Regions from separate parts of the Pseudomonas sp. Z2-11 genome, predicted to be linked through region 1. Evidence: predicted binding sites of a transcription regulator. Region 1 holds the regulator's gene; each other region holds the start of a gene.
What was found. Region 1 encodes FliA, which starts transcription of late flagellar genes. Its sites were predicted from a motif close to CTAAAGTTTNNNNNNNNNNNGCCGNTAA; they were not measured.
Positions count from the first base shown of each region.

Region 2: M1E16_RS05775 (flagellar protein MotY) is a predicted target of FliA. The motif match lies at 1,736-1,763, and genes of this name have one in related genera.
Region 3: M1E16_RS16385 (methyl-accepting chemotaxis protein) is a predicted target of FliA. The motif match lies at 2,464-2,491, and genes of this name have one in related genera.
Region 4: motA (flagellar motor stator protein MotA) is a predicted target of FliA. The motif match lies at 1,657-1,684, and genes of this name have one in related genera.

Region 1 is NZ_CP096395.1:4,433,641-4,437,689, forward strand. Features, by position in the region: gene M1E16_RS19600 (protein phosphatase CheZ) at 2-787, opposite strand; gene M1E16_RS19605 (chemotaxis response regulator CheY) at 806-1,177, opposite strand; gene fliA (RNA polymerase sigma factor FliA) at 1,345-2,088, opposite strand; gene fleN (flagellar synthesis regulator FleN) at 2,085-2,915, opposite strand; gene flhF (flagellar biosynthesis protein FlhF) at 3,032-4,049, opposite strand, start outside.
Region 2 is NZ_CP096395.1:1,318,744-1,322,792, forward strand. Features, by position in the region: gene rnt (ribonuclease T) at 1-624, opposite strand, end outside; gene pyrC (dihydroorotase) at 621-1,667, opposite strand; gene M1E16_RS05775 (flagellar protein MotY) at 1,861-2,868, shown strand; gene M1E16_RS05780 (argininosuccinate synthase) at 2,997-4,049, shown strand, end outside.
Region 3 is NZ_CP096395.1:3,707,282-3,711,330, forward strand. Features, by position in the region: gene M1E16_RS16380 (TonB-dependent siderophore receptor) at 123-2,174, opposite strand; gene M1E16_RS16385 (methyl-accepting chemotaxis protein) at 2,530-4,049, shown strand, end outside.
Region 4 is NZ_CP096395.1:581,994-586,042, reverse strand. Features, by position in the region: gene motB (flagellar motor protein MotB) at 1-733, opposite strand, end outside; gene motA (flagellar motor stator protein MotA) at 737-1,588, opposite strand; gene M1E16_RS02465 (HDOD domain-containing protein) at 1,756-3,294, shown strand; gene M1E16_RS02460 (rhodanese-like domain-containing protein) at 3,337-4,049, shown strand, end outside.

The DNA.
Region 1 (4,049 bases):
CTCAAAATCCAAGGCTGGACAGCAAATCGTCCACATCGTCCTGACCGGACACAACGTCTTCTCTTTTATCGGCATGAATCTGCGGACCTTCACCCTGAGAGAGATGTTTTTGTGGATCTTTTTCAGCAAGCATCGCCTCACGGTCGTGTTCGATGCCGGCAAAGCGATCGACCTGGCTAGCCATGAGCACCAGTTTGAGCAAATTGCTTTCCACTTCGGTGACCAACTGGGTCACGCGCTTGATCACCTGGCCAGTCAGGTCCTGGTAGTCCTGGGCCAGCAGGATGTCATTGAGATTGCTCGCCACGGCGCGGTTTTCGCTGCTGCTGCGCGTCAGGAAACCGTCGACCCGACGGGCCAGCTCGCGAAACTCCTCGGCACCGACTTCGCGACGCATGAAGCGCCCCCAATCGGTACTCAACGCCTGGGCTTCCTCGCTCAGGCCGTTGACCAGCGGAGTAGCGCTTTCCACCAGGTCCATGGTGCGGTTGGCCGCGGCTTCGGTCAGCTTGACCACATACCCCAGGCGCTCGGTGGCGTCGGTGATCTGCGAGACTTCCTCGGCCTGTGGCATGTTCGGATCGATCTGGAAATTGACAATCGCGCTGTGCAGTTCACGGGTGAGCTTGCCGACTTCCTGGTACAGACCGCGGTCACGGGTCTGGTTGAGCTCATGAATCATTTGAACCGCGTCACCGAAGCGGCCCTTTTCAAGGCTGTCGACCAGTTCGCGGGCATGTTTTTTCAGGGTCGATTCGAAATCGCCCATTGAAGATTCGTTGTCCATAGCTCCCCCGTGGCGCCGTTAACCGATGCGTTCGAAGATTTTTTCGATCTTCTCTTTCAACGCCTGGGCCGTGAAGGGTTTGACCACATAGCCGTTTACACCGGCCTGGGCCGCTTCGATGATCTGCTCGCGCTTGGCTTCGGCGGTGACCATCAGCACCGGCAGGTGCTTGAGTTTTTCATCGGCGCGCACGTGGCGCAGCAAGTCGATACCGGTCATGCCGGGCATGTTCCAGTCAGTCACCAGAAAGTCGATGCTCCCGCTGTTGAGGACTGGAATGGCAGTGGTGCCATCGTCAGCCTCGACCGTGTTGGTGAACCCGAGGTCACGCAACAGGTTTTTTATGATCCGCCGCATCGTTGAGAAGTCATCAACGATGAGGATTTTCATGTTCTTGTCCAATTCGACCTCCAAGCAGTCTTAAACGCGCCCAGCACCTGGACGCGCCATTTCAATCAATCCGGCACAACACTCGACAACTGTATGGAGTCCCACGGATGGAGACTGGCCCGGCACATGCCATGCCAGCCCCGCTCGCAGCGTCCCCACACTGCCTGTCAGCGCGCTCGCCACTCCCCCAAACGCCCCCGCAAGCGGGCCGCGCACTGGCTGTGTAACTGGCTGACCCGCGATTCGCTGACCCCCAGGACCTCACCGATTTCCTTGAGGTTCAGCTCTTCGTCGTAGTACAGCGCCAAGACCAGTCGCTCACGCTCCGGCAAATTGGCAATCGCATCCGCCAGCGCGCTCTGGAAACGTTCGTCTTCCAGGTCACGCGACGGCTCCATGTGAGCACTCGCATTGTCCTCGTGCAGCCCTTCGTGCTCGCCGTCCTGCAAAAGGTCGTCGAAACTGAACAGGCGGCTGCCCAAGGTATCGTTCAAAATCCCGTAATAATCATCGAGACTCAACTGGAGTTCGGCCGCAACTTCGTGATCTTTAGCGTCACGCCCGGTTTTAGCTTCAATCGCACGGATCGCGTCACTGACCATACGGGTATTGCGGTGCACCGAACGCGGCGCCCAGTCGCCCTTGCGGACTTCATCGAGCATCGCTCCGCGAATCCGGATACCGGCATACGTCTCGAAACTGGCGCCCTTGCTCGCGTCGTATTTGTTCGACACTTCGAGCAGGCCGATCATACCCGCCTGGATCAAGTCTTCGACCTGAACACTGGCCGGCAAGCGTGCCAGCAAGTGATAGGCGATGCGCTTGACCAACGGCGCATAACGCTCGATCAGTTCGTACTGGGCGTCCCGTGCCGATTTTTTGTAGAGATGGTTGTAACCGCTGGCTGTCATAACACGGGCCCTGCCGTTTGTTGCACGAGACGCTCGACGAAAAATTCCAGATGCCCGCGAGGGTTGGCCGGCAGCGGCCAGGTATCGACCTTCTGGGCGATAGCCTTGAACGCCAGCGCGCATTTGGAACGTGGAAAAGCTTCATAGACGGCACGTTGCTTCTGGACAGCCTTGCGTACGCTTTCGTCGTAAGGCACTGCGCCGACATATTGTAGGGCGACGTCCAGGAAGCGATCCGTGACCTTCGTCAACTTGGCGAACAGGTTGCGTCCTTCCTGCGGACTCTGGGCCATGTTGGCCAGGACGCGGAAGCGGTTCATGCCATAGTCGCGGTTGAGCAGTTTGATCAGGGCGTAGGCATCGGTGATGGAGGTCGGTTCGTCGCAGACCACCAGCAGGACCTCCTGGGCGGCGCGGACAAAACTGACCACCGAGTCACCGATACCGGCGGCCGTGTCGATCACCAGCACATCGAGGTTGTCGCCGATGTCGCTGAAAGCCTGGATCAGGCCGGCGTGCTGCGCCGGGGTCAGGTGAACCATGCTCTGGGTACCGGAGGCGGCCGGCACGATGCGAATCCCGCCAGGTCCCTGCAGGAGCACGTCGCGCAGTTCGCAGCGGCCCTCGATCACGTCCGCCAGCGTGCGCTTGGGGGTGAGCCCCAGCAGCACGTCGACGTTCGCCAGGCCCAGGTCGGCGTCCAGCAGCATGACCCGTCGGCCAAGCTCTGCCAGAGCCAGGGACAAGTTCACTGACACGTTAGTCTTCCCGACGCCACCTTTGCCGCCGGTCACCGCGATCACCTGTACGGGATGCATGCTGCCCATGTTCGTTCTTTACCTTGTCTTACTTAGACGGAGGCCACATTACTGGCTGCGCGTTCGCATACGGAACAATGCATGGCAGACCATCGATGTAGGTACAAAAAATATTCATGATTACCTCAGCCGACCTGCTTGGTCGGGCTGTGGTAGATGTCAGCGAACATGTCAGCCATGGCTTCGTCGCTGGGTTCTTCCTGCATTTGCACACTCACGGCACGACTGACCAGTTGATGACGGCGCGGCAGATGCAAATCATCCGGGATCCGCGGCCCGTCGGTCAGGTAGGCCACCGGTAGTTCATGACCGATCGCCAGGCTCAACACCTCGCCCAGGCTTGCCGTTTCGTCCAGCTTGGTCAGGATGCAACCGGCCAGCCCGCAGCGTTTGTAGCTGTGGTATGCGGCGGTTAGAACCTGTTTCTGGCTGGTGGTTGCCAACACGAGATAATTTTTTGACTTGATGCCACGCCCGGCCAGGCTTTCCAGCTGCATGCGCAGGGCCGGATCGCTGGCTTGCAGGCCGGCGGTGTCGATCAGCACGACGCGCTTGCGCAGCAGTGGTTCCAGCGCCTGGGCCAGCGATTGGCCCGGATCAACATGGGTCACCGACACGTTGAGGATCCGGCCCAGGGTCTTGAGTTGCTCCTGGGCGCCGATGCGGAAACTGTCCATGCTCACCAGGGCGATACTCTGGGCGCCGTATTTGAGTACATAACGGGCGGCGAGCTTGGCCAGGGTGGTGGTCTTGCCCATGCCGGCCGGGCCGACCATGGCAATCACCCCGCCCTCTTCCAGCGGCTCGACTTCCGGCGTGGCGATCATCCGCGCCAGGTGCGCCAACAGCATGCGCCAAGCCTGGCGAGGTTCTTCGATATCGTTGACCAGTGCCAGCAGGTCGCGGGACAACGGGCCGGACAAGCCGATGCGTTGCAGGCGACGCCACAGGTTGGCCTGGGCCGGACGGCTGCCTTGCAGCTGGTTCCAGGCCAACGAGCCAAGCTGGACTTCCATCAGCTCACGCAGGCTGTTGAGTTCAAAGCGCATCGAGTCCAGGGCACGTGGGTCGACACCCGCGGCTGGCGCGGCTGGCGCCGGTGCCGGACGACGCGGCTCGGCCTGGGCTGGCTCGATCAGCGGT
Region 2 (4,049 bases), 3.1 Mb from region 1:
GCAGAACAGCTCGGCAGTCTTCTCGGTGTCATAGCGGGCCGAGTGGGCTTCGCGGCCGTCGAAATCGATGTCGGCGGCCTGGCAGGCCTTGGCCAATACGGTCTGGCCGTAGGCCAGACCGGCCAGGGTCGCCGTATCGAAGCTGGAAAACGGGTGGAATGGGTTGCGCTTCATGTCCAGTCGCGCAACGGCGGCGTTAAGGAAGCCCAGGTCGAAGCTGCTGTTGTGGCCGACCAGGATCGCGCGCTTGCAACCGTTGGCCTTCAGGGCCTTGCGCACGCCACGGAAGATGTCGGTCAGTGCCGTTTCCTCGCTGACCGCCATGCGCAGCGGGTGGTCGAGCTTGATCCCGGTGAATTCCAGCGCGGCTGCTTCGATGTTGGCGCCTTCGAACGGTTCAACGCGGAAGAAATAAGTGTGGTCCGGGAACACAAAGCCTTTTTCGTCCATGCCGATAGTCGTCGCGGCGATTTCCAGCAACGCATCGGTGGCCGAGTTGAAACCGCCGGTTTCTACGTCGACCACGACCGGCAGGTAACCCCGGAAACGGGCTGCCATGGGGTGCCGAGCGCCGCCGGAACCACCGTTGCCGTCCAGTTCGTCGTCGAAATGATCTTCACTCACGCGTTTTCCTCCAGCAGGCGCCAGCGCAGTTTTTCACCGGCGCGCAGCGGGATGACAGTCTGTTCGCCAAACGGCAAGCTGGCGGGGGCAGTCCACTCGTCGCGGACCAGGGTAATGCTATCGGTGTTCACCGGCAGGCCATAGAAGCGCGGGCCGTGCAGGCTGGCAAAACCTTCGAGCTTGTCCAGCGCGTTGCGCTGCTCGAACGCTTCGGCGTACATCTCGATGGCGGCATAGGCGGTGTAGCAACCGGCGCAACCGCAGGCGGCTTCCTTGGCATGGCGGGCGTGGGGCGCCGAGTCCGTGCCGAGGAAAAACTTCGCACTGCCGCTGGTGGCGGCGTCGAGCAAGGCTTCCTGGTGGGTGTTGCGCTTGAGGATCGGCAAGCAATAGAAGTGCGGCCGGATCCCGCCCACCAGCATGTGGTTGCGGTTGTAAAGCAGGTGATGCGCGGTAATGGTCGCGCCGACGTTGGCCGGGGCTTCGTTGACGAACTGCACGGCATCGCCGGTGGTGATGTGTTCGAACACCACCTTGAGCGTCGGGAAACGCTCCACGACGCGGCGCATGTGCTCGTCGATGAAAATTTTCTCGCGGTCGAACACGTCGACATCGCCCCGGGTGACTTCGCCATGGATCAGCAACGGCATCCCGACTTCGGCCATCGCTTCAAGCGCCGGGAATATCTTGTCGATGCTGGTGACGCCGGAGTCCGAATTGGTGGTGGCGCCGGCCGGGTACAACTTGGCCGCGTGGACGAAGCCACTGGCCTTGGCCTCGCGAATTTCCTCGGGCTGGGTGCGGTCGGTGAGGTAAAGCACCATCAGCGGTTCGAAGCGGCTGCCGGCCGGGCGTGCGGCCAGGATGCGCTGGCGATAGCCATCGGCCTCGACGGCGTTGCGGACAGGCGGAACCAGGTTAGGCATGATGATTGCGCGCCCGAAGGTGCGCGCGACATCGGCGACGGTATGGGTCAACACAGCACCATCGCGAAGATGAATATGCCAGTCGTCGGGACGCAGCAGGGTCAGGCGGTCGGACATTGAGGGGCTTCCAGGCGGGTCAAACTCTGGGGGAATGCTACCGGAAAAGACCGATGCGGGCACCCGCTATCAAGTTTTGCCACAAGTTACCGATAGCCCCTTCAGGTGTGCCACGAATCCGTGCGGTGTCTCGTACAGGCGTCATGCCCGGTGTTTTTCGATTTCCGTAAGTAAAAAGCCAGTGGAGCCTCCCGTGCGCCAGCGTTATCTAGCCTTGCTCAGTGTGTTTGCCAGCCTTCCTGCGATGGCGCTCACTTTCCAGACTCGTCTGGAGAGCATCGAGTGGACGGTCGAAGGCGACAAGTTCGAGTGCCGGCTGAGCCAGCCGATCGCCGATTTCGGCAGCGGCGAGTTCGTCCGCCGGGCGGGCGAGCAGGCCACGTTCCGACTTAAGGCCTACAACCCGGTGCTGGGTGGCGGTTCCGCGACGCTGCTGGCGGCCGCTGCGCCGTGGCAACCGGGGCGGGGCGACATCAACCTGGGGTCGGTCAGGATCGGCAGCGGCGACGTGTTGTTCAACAGCTCCCAAGTCCAGGCGGGACGCCTGATCAGTGGATTGATGGAAGGGCGCAGCCCCGTGGTCCGGCGTAATACCGAGGATGGCCGGGTGTCGGAAGTTCGCCTGTTGCCTGTGCGCTTCAACAAGGCCTTCAGCGACTACCAGGGCTGCGTGGCGAAACTGTTGCCGAAGAATTTCGAGCAGATCAAGCAGACCCAGATCGGCTTTCCCGGCGAGGGGGTTGAGCTCGACGCCCAGGCCAAGGCTCAATTGCAGGCCATGCTCGACTTCATCAAGGCTGACCCGAGCGTCAACCATGTCGAACTCGATGGGCATTCCGACAACAGCGGCAACCGCTTGACCAATCGTGAGCTGTCGCGCCGCCGTGCGCTGGCGGTCATGGATTTCTTCAAGGCCAATGGCTTCCAGGAATCGCAGTTCACTGTGCGTTTCCACGGTGAGCGTTATCCGCTCGTGCCTAATAACAACGCCGCCCATCGCGCCAAGAACCGGCGTGTGGTGGTGCAACTGGATCGAGTGGCGGCCACTCAGGCGCCAGCGGCCCAGCCCACCACGCCAACCCCGCCAGCAACGCCAGCTGTGCCTGCGGCGACGCCCGCTGCGGCACCCGGCAAGGCTCCGGCGCCGGTCGCCCCCACCAAGGCCGTGGCGCCCGCAGCGGCGACTGCAAGAACTTCCTGAGGCCATTCTGATCGTCGCGCCATCGACATAATCTGTCGCTTCGTCGTCATAAGCTGTCGCGCCTCTGTAAATTATCCGCGCTGGACGTTAGACTTCCCGGCTTTCCGTACAACCCGTGGAGTGATGGCATGGCGGACGTAAACAAGGTCGTTCTGGCGTATTCCGGCGGCCTGGACACTTCGGTGATCCTCAAGTGGCTGCAGGACACTTATAACTGTGAAGTAGTGACGTTCACCGCTGACCTGGGGCAGGGCGAAGAAGTTGAGCCAGCCCGCGCCAAGGCTCAGGCCATGGGCGTCAAGGAGATCTACATCGATGACCTGCGCGAAGAATTCGTCCGCGACTTCGTGTTTCCGATGTTCCGCGCCAACACTGTTTACGAAGGCGAGTACCTGCTGGGTACCTCCATCGCCCGTCCGCTGATCGCCAAGCGCCTGATCGAAATCGCCAACGAAACCGGCGCCGACGCCATTTCCCACGGTGCTACCGGCAAGGGCAACGACCAAGTACGTTTCGAGCTGGGCGCCTATGCCCTCAAGCCGGGCGTCAAAGTCATCGCCCCGTGGCGCGAGTGGGACCTGCTGTCCCGTGAAAAACTGATGGACTACGCCGAGAAGCATGCGATCCCGATCGAGCGTCACGGCAAGAAAAAATCCCCGTATTCGATGGATGCCAACCTGCTGCACATCTCCTACGAAGGCGGCGTGCTGGAAGACACCTGGACCGAGCACGAAGAAGACATGTGGCGTTGGACCGTCTCCCCGGAGAAGGCTCCCGATACCCCGCAATACCTTGAGCTGACCTATCGCAACGGCGATATCGTTGCCCTCGACGGCGTGGAAATGAGCCCGGCCACCGTCCTCGCGACGCTGAACCGTATCGGCGGCGAACACGGCATCGGTCGCCTGGACATCGTTGAAAACCGCTATGTCGGCATGAAATCCCGCGGCTGCTACGAAACCCCCGGCGGCACCATCATGCTGCGTGCTCACCGGGCGATCGAGTCGATCACCCTGGACCGCGAAGTGGCTCACCTGAAAGACGAGTTGATGCCCAAGTACGCCAGCCTGATCTACACCGGCTACTGGTGGAGCCCGGAGCGTCTGATGCTGCAACAGATGATCGATGCTTCCCAGGCCCACGTGAACGGCGTCGTGCGTCTGAAGCTGTACAAGGGCAAC
Region 3 (4,049 bases), 730 kb from region 1:
TCCCACAGGGTCTGGAACACCCGCAGCCTATGTGGGAGCGAGCCTGCTCGCGAAGGCGGATTGAAGCTGAAAAAAAATGCCCGGACATTTGATGCCCGGGCATTTTTATTCAAGCACTGCGATCAGAACGTCACGCTGGCGCTCAATCTGGCAGTACGCGGCTCGCCGACGTTGACCTGCAACTGGCTCCCGGTAGACGACGGGTAGTACTGCTTGTCGAACAGGTTGTCGACGTTCAACTGCAACGAGGTCTTTTGTCCGAACACCGGCGACTCCCAGCGCAGGAACGCGTCGGCGACGGTGTAGCTGCTGAGCCAGAAATCGTTGGCGTTGTTGGCGGCGCGTTCGCCGACATACCGCGCTCCGGCCCCGGCGTGCCAGGCGCCGAATTCGGCCGGCACGTTCAGATGGTGGCTCAGGTACAGGCTGGCGGTGTGCTTGGGAGCATCGGCCAGACGGTGGCCTTCGTCCTCCGGATCGTCGAGGATTTCCGTATGGGTGTAGGCGTAAGTCCCGATCAGGTCCCAGCGGTCGGCGAGGCGGCCCGTGATGTCGAGTTCCAGACCCTGGGAACCTACCTTGCCGGCGGCTTCCGCCAGCGTCACGCCATTGACCGTGGAGGACGTCACGACGTTTTTCTTCACGATGTCGAACAGCGCAAGGTTGATATTCAAGCCTGGGAGCGGATCGTACTTTGCGCCGATTTCATAGCTGCGGCCCTCTTCCGGATCGAAGGTATTGCCGGCGTCGTCAACGTCGTCGTTCGGCTTGAAGGAGCGGCTGTAGTTGCCATACAGCGACAGGCTGTCGGTGGCTTTGTAAACCAGGCCGAGGAATGGCACGAAGGCGTCGCCGTTGTCATCGCGATTGATTTCGTAATCCCTGCCTACGCCTTGATCGCTGTATTGGTCGTAATGTTGATAACGACCACCGACTACAAGAATCCAGCGGTCATCCAAATGCCAGTTGTCTTTCAGGTACACGGAACTGGAGTTCAATTGGTTTCGCAGATCACTGTCGGTAGTGCTGACCAAACTCGGCTCTGGCAGGTTGCCGTAAACCGGTGAAGTTATGTTGAAGCCGGGCTGCGGGTTGCCACGATAGGTCTTGCCCCGGAATTGATCGGATACCTGATTATCGATGCCGAGCAACAGGTCATGACGCTGGCCGAGCAGCTCTTGCTTACCCATGAAATCCCAACTGGCGTAACGGGTCTCATCATCGTAATGGGCGCCATTGGCCCTGCGGCGCAGAACATTTCCTGTGAGCGTAGCGGGCTGGGCAATCGCAAGACTGTAGCGGTCATTGTTCCAGCCGTAGGTCACCCGGGTTTTCCACGCCTCGCTCAGCTCGTACTCGAACCGTGCGGTGGCCGTCTCGCGGATCCCGACGCTCTTGGCCCAAGGCTCGTCCAGGCGCTTGTCATAGTCGATGTCGGCCGGATGTCCATTCTTGAACACCGTGCCACGGTCAAACGGGTTGGAATATTCGTTGTACTCATAACTCAGGTTCAACGAAGCACGCTCACCGGTCCAGGCGAGCGATGGCGCCACCAGCGTGCTCTCGTTGACGCCGTAGTTGCGCCAGTAATCCTCATGGCCGCGTTCGGCGATCAGGCGATAGGCCAACCCGGTGTCGCCCAACGGCCCGGTGGTGTCCAGGGCCATGGTGCCGCCGCCCTCGCTGTAGGCGGAACCGCTCAATGTGGTGCTCTGGGTGTATTCGGGCTTCTTGCTGATGACGTTGATCAGGCCACCCGGTTCCAGCGCGCCGTACAACATAGAGGCCGGGCCCTTGAGCACTTCGACTCGCTCAGTGGTGGCGCTGAAGTTATGGCCCAGGTTCGAACGCACACCATCGCGCAGGATCGAACCGTCATCGTTGGTGCCAAAACCGCGCTTGACGAGCGAGTCCCGGGAGCCCCCCAGGGTGTTGCCCTGGCTGACGCCGCTGACGAACTTCATCGCGTCGTTCAGCGAGCGCACCTGGTAGTCCGCCAGGGTCTGCTGGGTCACCACGTTGATCGACTGCGCCTCTTCCTTGATCGGTACATCGCTCTTGCTCGCCGTGCTGGCTTGCGTCGCCGTGTAGCCTTCGTCCTGAATGATCCGACTGCCTTGCACATCCGTGGTGGGCAGTTCAAGGGTGTCCTGGGCCTTCAAGGGGCTTGCCATGAAACAGCAGGACAACGCAGGTAAAACACATTTGACGAGGGCATTGCGGTAAGCGAGGGGGGTGGAACGATTCAAGACGCTGCACTCATGGGGGGGATGTGAATGAGAGCGAATATACTTTGAGAATCATTCCCAGTAAATCTTTTGTATCAAATTGATAGCGCTATACACCCTGTAGGAGCGAGCCTGCTCGCGAAAGCGGTGGGTCTGCCAGCATTGATGTTGGCTGTACCTGCGCCTTCGCGAGCAAGCTCGCTCCCACAAAGTGATATCAAATCGCCCTGCTACCCTAAAGCTTTGGCGCCAGCGGTCGAATGTATTCCATTCAGTGATTTTTTTGCCCAGGAGCAGCGGCATGCAGACGTTAAAGGCCTTGTACGAGTCTATCGAGATGCAATTCTTCGATACCCTCACCAAAAAGCTTTCAAGCCTTTTCCTGCTGGTCGTCGTCAGTGGCCTGCTGTACTGGGTCGCCGTCAGTGCCCGGGCCGATATTCTCGTGCAGTTGCGCACGGCCCAACTGGACGCCGCGCTGCTGGGCCAGATCGAAGATCGCCTCGACAGCCTCACCCATGCCCTGCTCTTCGGCGCGCTCCTGACGTTCGGCATGATCAGCTTCATGGTCTGGTATTTCCGCCACCTCATCGTGCGCCCCGTCACTGTGATGACCAAGGCGCTGGAAGAGATCGCCAACGGCGAAGGCGACTTGTCCAAGGACTTGCCGCTGGTCACCCATGACGAGATCCGCACGCTGGCCGCCACCTGCAACCGCTTCCTGGCCAAGCAGCGCGAGATCATCAGCAACGTCCAGGCCTTGACGGTGCACATTGCCGTGGAGTCGGCCCGTTCATTGAAGAACATCAGCGACTCCAGCGACAGCGCGACCCACCAGGCGCGCTTCGCCAAGGAAGTGATGGACCAGAGCAACACCGCCGTGGGCCGTATCGAAGAAGTCTCGCGCCAGACCCAGGGCATCTCCAGCACCACCGCGCAGAACCTGAACATGGCCCGCGACTCCTATGCCGAGTTGCTGGAAGTGACCGGCAACATCAGCGAGATCTCCAGCAGCCTGGGTGAGTTCGCCACGCTGGTGGACGCGCTGAACCAGCGTTCGTCGAGCATCAAATCCATCGTCGGGCTGATCCAGCAGATTTCCGCCCAGACCAACCTGCTGGCGCTCAACGCCGCCATCGAAGCGGCGCGCGCCGGGGAAAGTGGCCGTGGCTTCGCCGTGGTCGCCGATGAAGTGCGCACCCTGGCGCAGAACGTCAGCCGGGCTACCGACGATATTTCGCGCAACATCGACGCGATGCTCCAGGAGGTCAGTTCCACCCACGAGCAGACCACCCAGATCAGCCACAGCGCCCGGGAGACCCAGAAGGTAGTGGAACGCGCCTCTGGCCATTTCGAGAGCATGATCGTCGACTTCGAGTCCACCAACGGCAAACTGGCGGATATCGCCGACCACATCCAGCAGTTCGCCGACTCCAACACCGGTATCAACGAACGCGTCACCCAGATCCATGCCGACAGCCAGTCGATCGACCAGCGCATGCAGCAGTCGGCGACCGCCACCCGCGATCTGTCCGGTGTTGCCGAGAAGGTCCAGACGCTGCTGGGCCGCTTCGTGCTCGGCCACGGCAAGCTGGACGCCGCCATCACCCGCGCCAGCGAATGCCGCGACACACTCCAGGTTCAGCTGCAGGCGCTACAGGAACAAGGCGTCAACCTGTTCGACCAGAATTACCAGCTGATTCCGGGTACCGATCCCAAGCAGTACATGACCAGCTACACCGAACGCTTTGCCCGGGTCTGCCAGGAAGAATGCGACAAGCTGACCCGCAGCACGCCGGGCGGCAAGGTCTCGTTCATCGT
Region 4 (4,049 bases), 2.4 Mb from region 1:
CGACGACCCGCGCCACCTGCTCATCCGGATAGCTGCCCGCCACCAGGGCACGCCGTGCCGCGTTGGCCCGGTTGGCCGACAGTTCCCAGTTACCGAAGTCGCCTTTGCCGACGTAAGGCTTGGCATCGGTGTGGCCACTGATGCTGATCTTGTTCGGCACCGCTTTGATGGTATCGGCCATGGCCAGCAGGATGTCTTCGAAATACGGCTTCAGGCGCGCACTGCCAGAGTCGAACATCGGACGGTTATCAGCGTCCATGATCTGGATGCGCAGGCCGTTCGGTGTGATCTCGAAAAGGATCTGGTCCTTGAATTTCTGCAGTTCCGGGTTCTCTTCAACCTTGTTCTGCAATTCCTGCAGGAGCAATTCCAGGCGTTCGCGCTCGACCTGCTCGGCCATGCCCTCGGCCTCATTGGCGTCGACAGTCGCCTTGTCAGGCTGAGGCTGGGATTTGACCTCGGGGTTGAGGGTATTTTCCGGCGCCAGGACCGGCGAGCCGCCCAGGTCGATGATGTACGGTGTGCCGCTCTCGGAAAAACCGATCGGATCCTTGAAGTAACCGGCAATGGCGATTTTCTGTTCCGGGGTCGCGGTGGACAGCAGCCACAGCACCAGGAAGAACGCCATCATCGCCGTGGCGAAGTCGGCGAAGGCAATTTTCCAGGCGCCCCCGTGGTGCCCGCCGGCAATGCGCTTGACGCGCTTGACTATAATGGGCTGGTTATTTTCCATGGCTTAACGACCGCGAACCGCTTGTTCCAGCTCGGCGAAGCTTGGACGGTGCGCCGGGTACAGGACCTTGCGACCGAACTCCACCGCCAGGGACGGCGGCATGCCCGAGGCCGAAGCCACCAGGGAGGCCTTGATGGCCTCATAGACGTTGAGTTCTTCCTTGGCGTCATGCGCCAGGGAATGGGCCAGCGGGCCGAAGAAACCGTACGCCGCCAGAATACCGAAGAAAGTACCCACCAATGCCGCGCCCACGTGCAGGCCGATGGACGCCTGATCGCCTTCACCCAGGGATGCCATGGTCACCACGATGCCCAATACCGCCGCAACGATACCGAAGCCGGGCATGCCGTCGGCGATGCCGTTAACTGCATGAGACGGGTGCTCAAGGTCTTCCTTGAGGCTGTACAGCTCCATGTCGAACAAACCTTCAAGCTCGTGGGGGGCCATGTTGCCGGACGACATGATGCGCAGGTAGTCACAGATGAACGCCGTCATGCGCTCGTCTTTCAGCACCGAGGGGTACTTGGCGAAGATCGGGCTGGCGGCGGCGTCTTCGATGTCACCCTCGATCGCCATCATGCCTTCGCGGCGGCTTTTGTTGAGGATCTCGTAGACCAGCCCCAGCACCTCGAGATAGAAGGTGTGGCTGAAACGCGAGCCGAACATGCTCAAGGATTTCTTGAGCACATGCATTGTCATATAGCCAGGGTTGGCCTGCAGGAATGCACCAAGGGCGGCACCGCCGATGATCAACACCTCGAAAGGCTGGACCAGCGCGGCAATCTTGCCATGGGAGAGCACGTATCCGCCGAGCACGCTCGCGAACACGACGATGATGCCGATAATTTTAGCCATAGATAGAAAGTACTTATTTAAGTCGGGTTCAAGGTCATATTCGGAAGCTGAAAAATCTCTTCTTCTACTTATCGGCAAAACTGCGCCAGACTATAGCCAGTTCCGGCGAAAAGCCAATTTTGCCCCGTTCCGGGCGTAGATACCCCATGCGATGATCACGTCCAACCATGGCTAACGAAACGAACGTCCCAACTCCAAGACCGACCACCCTCGAAGGCTGGGTAAAGCTGCTCGAGGGCGTGCACCTGCCGGTACCCCAGGCCAGCCACGACTTGGTCTGCAAGGCGATTGGCGACAGTCGCCGCTCGCTGCGTGACATCGCCGAACTGATGCAGGACAGCCCCGCGCTGGCCCTGAGCGTCATCCGCGAAGCCAACCACCACACGCACGGTACCCTGGCGGAACCGGCGGAAAACCTTGAGGTGGCCATCAACCGCCTCGGCCTCAAGCGCACCGAAGAACTGCTTGCTCGCCTGCCCTCACTGCCGGGGCAGCAGATTCCCTTGGCCCTGCGCCAGTTGCAATTGATCAGCCAGCACGCCACGCAACAGGCCAACGGTTTTTTTGCCAGCCGCCTGGCGCGGCTGTGGCAAGACATCCATTGGGGCAGCCTGCTGTTCCTGTCACCGCTCTGGCCGCTGGCCCTGACTCATCCACGATTGCTCGGGGAATGGGAGCTGCGCGTCGTTCATAAAGGCCAGCCAGCCGGCGAAGTGGAGCGTGAACTGTTCGGCGTCAGCCTGCTGAAAATCTGCCTGGCATTGGTGGAGACCTGGCGCCTGCCGATCTGGGTAGCGCAGGGCTATCGCCTGCTGCTCAACGAGCGTCGCGAACTGGTCAAAGTGCTGCGCATTGCGCGCGACAGTGAGCATCCACTGCGCCAACAGAATCGCCTGGACGACGACCCGACCCTGCGGCGCTGGCTCAATCAGCCAGCCAACACCGTGCTGCTGGCCAACGGCCTGGCACTTTCGGCACAGCAGGCGTGGGACAGCCCGCACAGTGCCCGCTGGCAATACCTCACCAGCCTGTATCTGCAGATGCCGATGGACGACATTCAGCAACAGCTTCATCAACAGGCCGCCAACAGCGCGCGCCAGCACGCCATGCCGGACCTCTGGCATCCCGCCGTGGCGCTGATCTGGCCGCCGGGCAGCAAGCGGGTCCACCCAGGTTTGCTGCCCGCCGCCCCGCCCAGCGCCCAGGACCTGAGCCAATGGCGCAGACAATGCGCCGCGTTGCTGGTGGAGCCGAGCCCGTTCCGCAACGCCATGCACCTGACCACCTCGGCACGGGATGCGCTAGCGGCATGTGGCATGCGCCGGGTCATGATCTTGATGGCCGACCGCAGCCAGACCAGCGTACGCGTGCATCAGACTGCCGGTTTGCCCAAGGAAGCGGCGGCCATGAGCTTCTCCATCAGCCAAAGCAAAATTTTGCAACGATTACTTGCCCAGCAGGCCCAGGTTCGCCTGACCCCGCAAAACAACGCCCAATATTCGGCATTGCTGCCAGCGGGCCTGCGCAGCCTGTTTCGCGGCGAACACTTGCTGCTGCGCTCTCTGGCCTGTAACGGTCGAGTGATTATGCTGGTGGCGGTAGACCAGGGCGGCGGACCGTTTTCGGATGTGACGGTACAAGCTTTCGGTAAAACCGTGCAGTGCATCGAGCGCGCCCTGCACAGCTTCACCAACCGCGGCCGCTGAACTTGCTACAATCCTTTCCCTTTGCGCCCCAGGAGGCCTCACATGCCTGACTTCTCTGGCTTGCCGCTGGTAATCGAACCGAGCGAACTGCGGCCGCGCCTCGATGTTCCCGAGCTGATTCTGGTGGACCTCACCAGCGCGGCCCGCTACAGCAACGGGCACATCCCCGGCGCGCGTTTCGTCGATCCCAAGCGCACGCAACTGGGTCAGCCTCCGGCCCCAGGCCTGTTGCCGGCAAAAGCCGACCTTGAGGCGCTGTTCGGCGAACTCGGACACAACCCCAACGCCGTCTACGTGGTGTATGACGATGAAGGCGGTGGTTGGGCCGGGCGCTTCATCTGGCTGTTGGACGTGATCGGTCATTCGAATTACCACTACCTCGACGGTGGCTTGCTGTCCTGGCTGGATGAGGGCCTGCCGGTGTCCACTGAAATGCCCGCGCCCGGCGCAGGCCCGGTGAGCCTTGTGCTGCACGACGAACCCACTGCCACCCGCGAATACCTGCAAGGCCGCCTCGGCGCTGCCGACCTGGCCATCTGGGATGCACGCGGCCCGCTGGAGTACTCCGGCGAAAAAGTCGTCGCGGCCAGGGGCGGCCATATTCCCGGCGCGGTGAACTTCGAATGGACCGCCGGCATGGACCCGACGCGCAACCTGCGCATTCGCAAGGACATGCCCGAGATCCTCGAACAGTTGGGTATTACACCCGACAAGGAAATCGTTACCCACTGCCAGACTCATCACCGCTCTGGCTT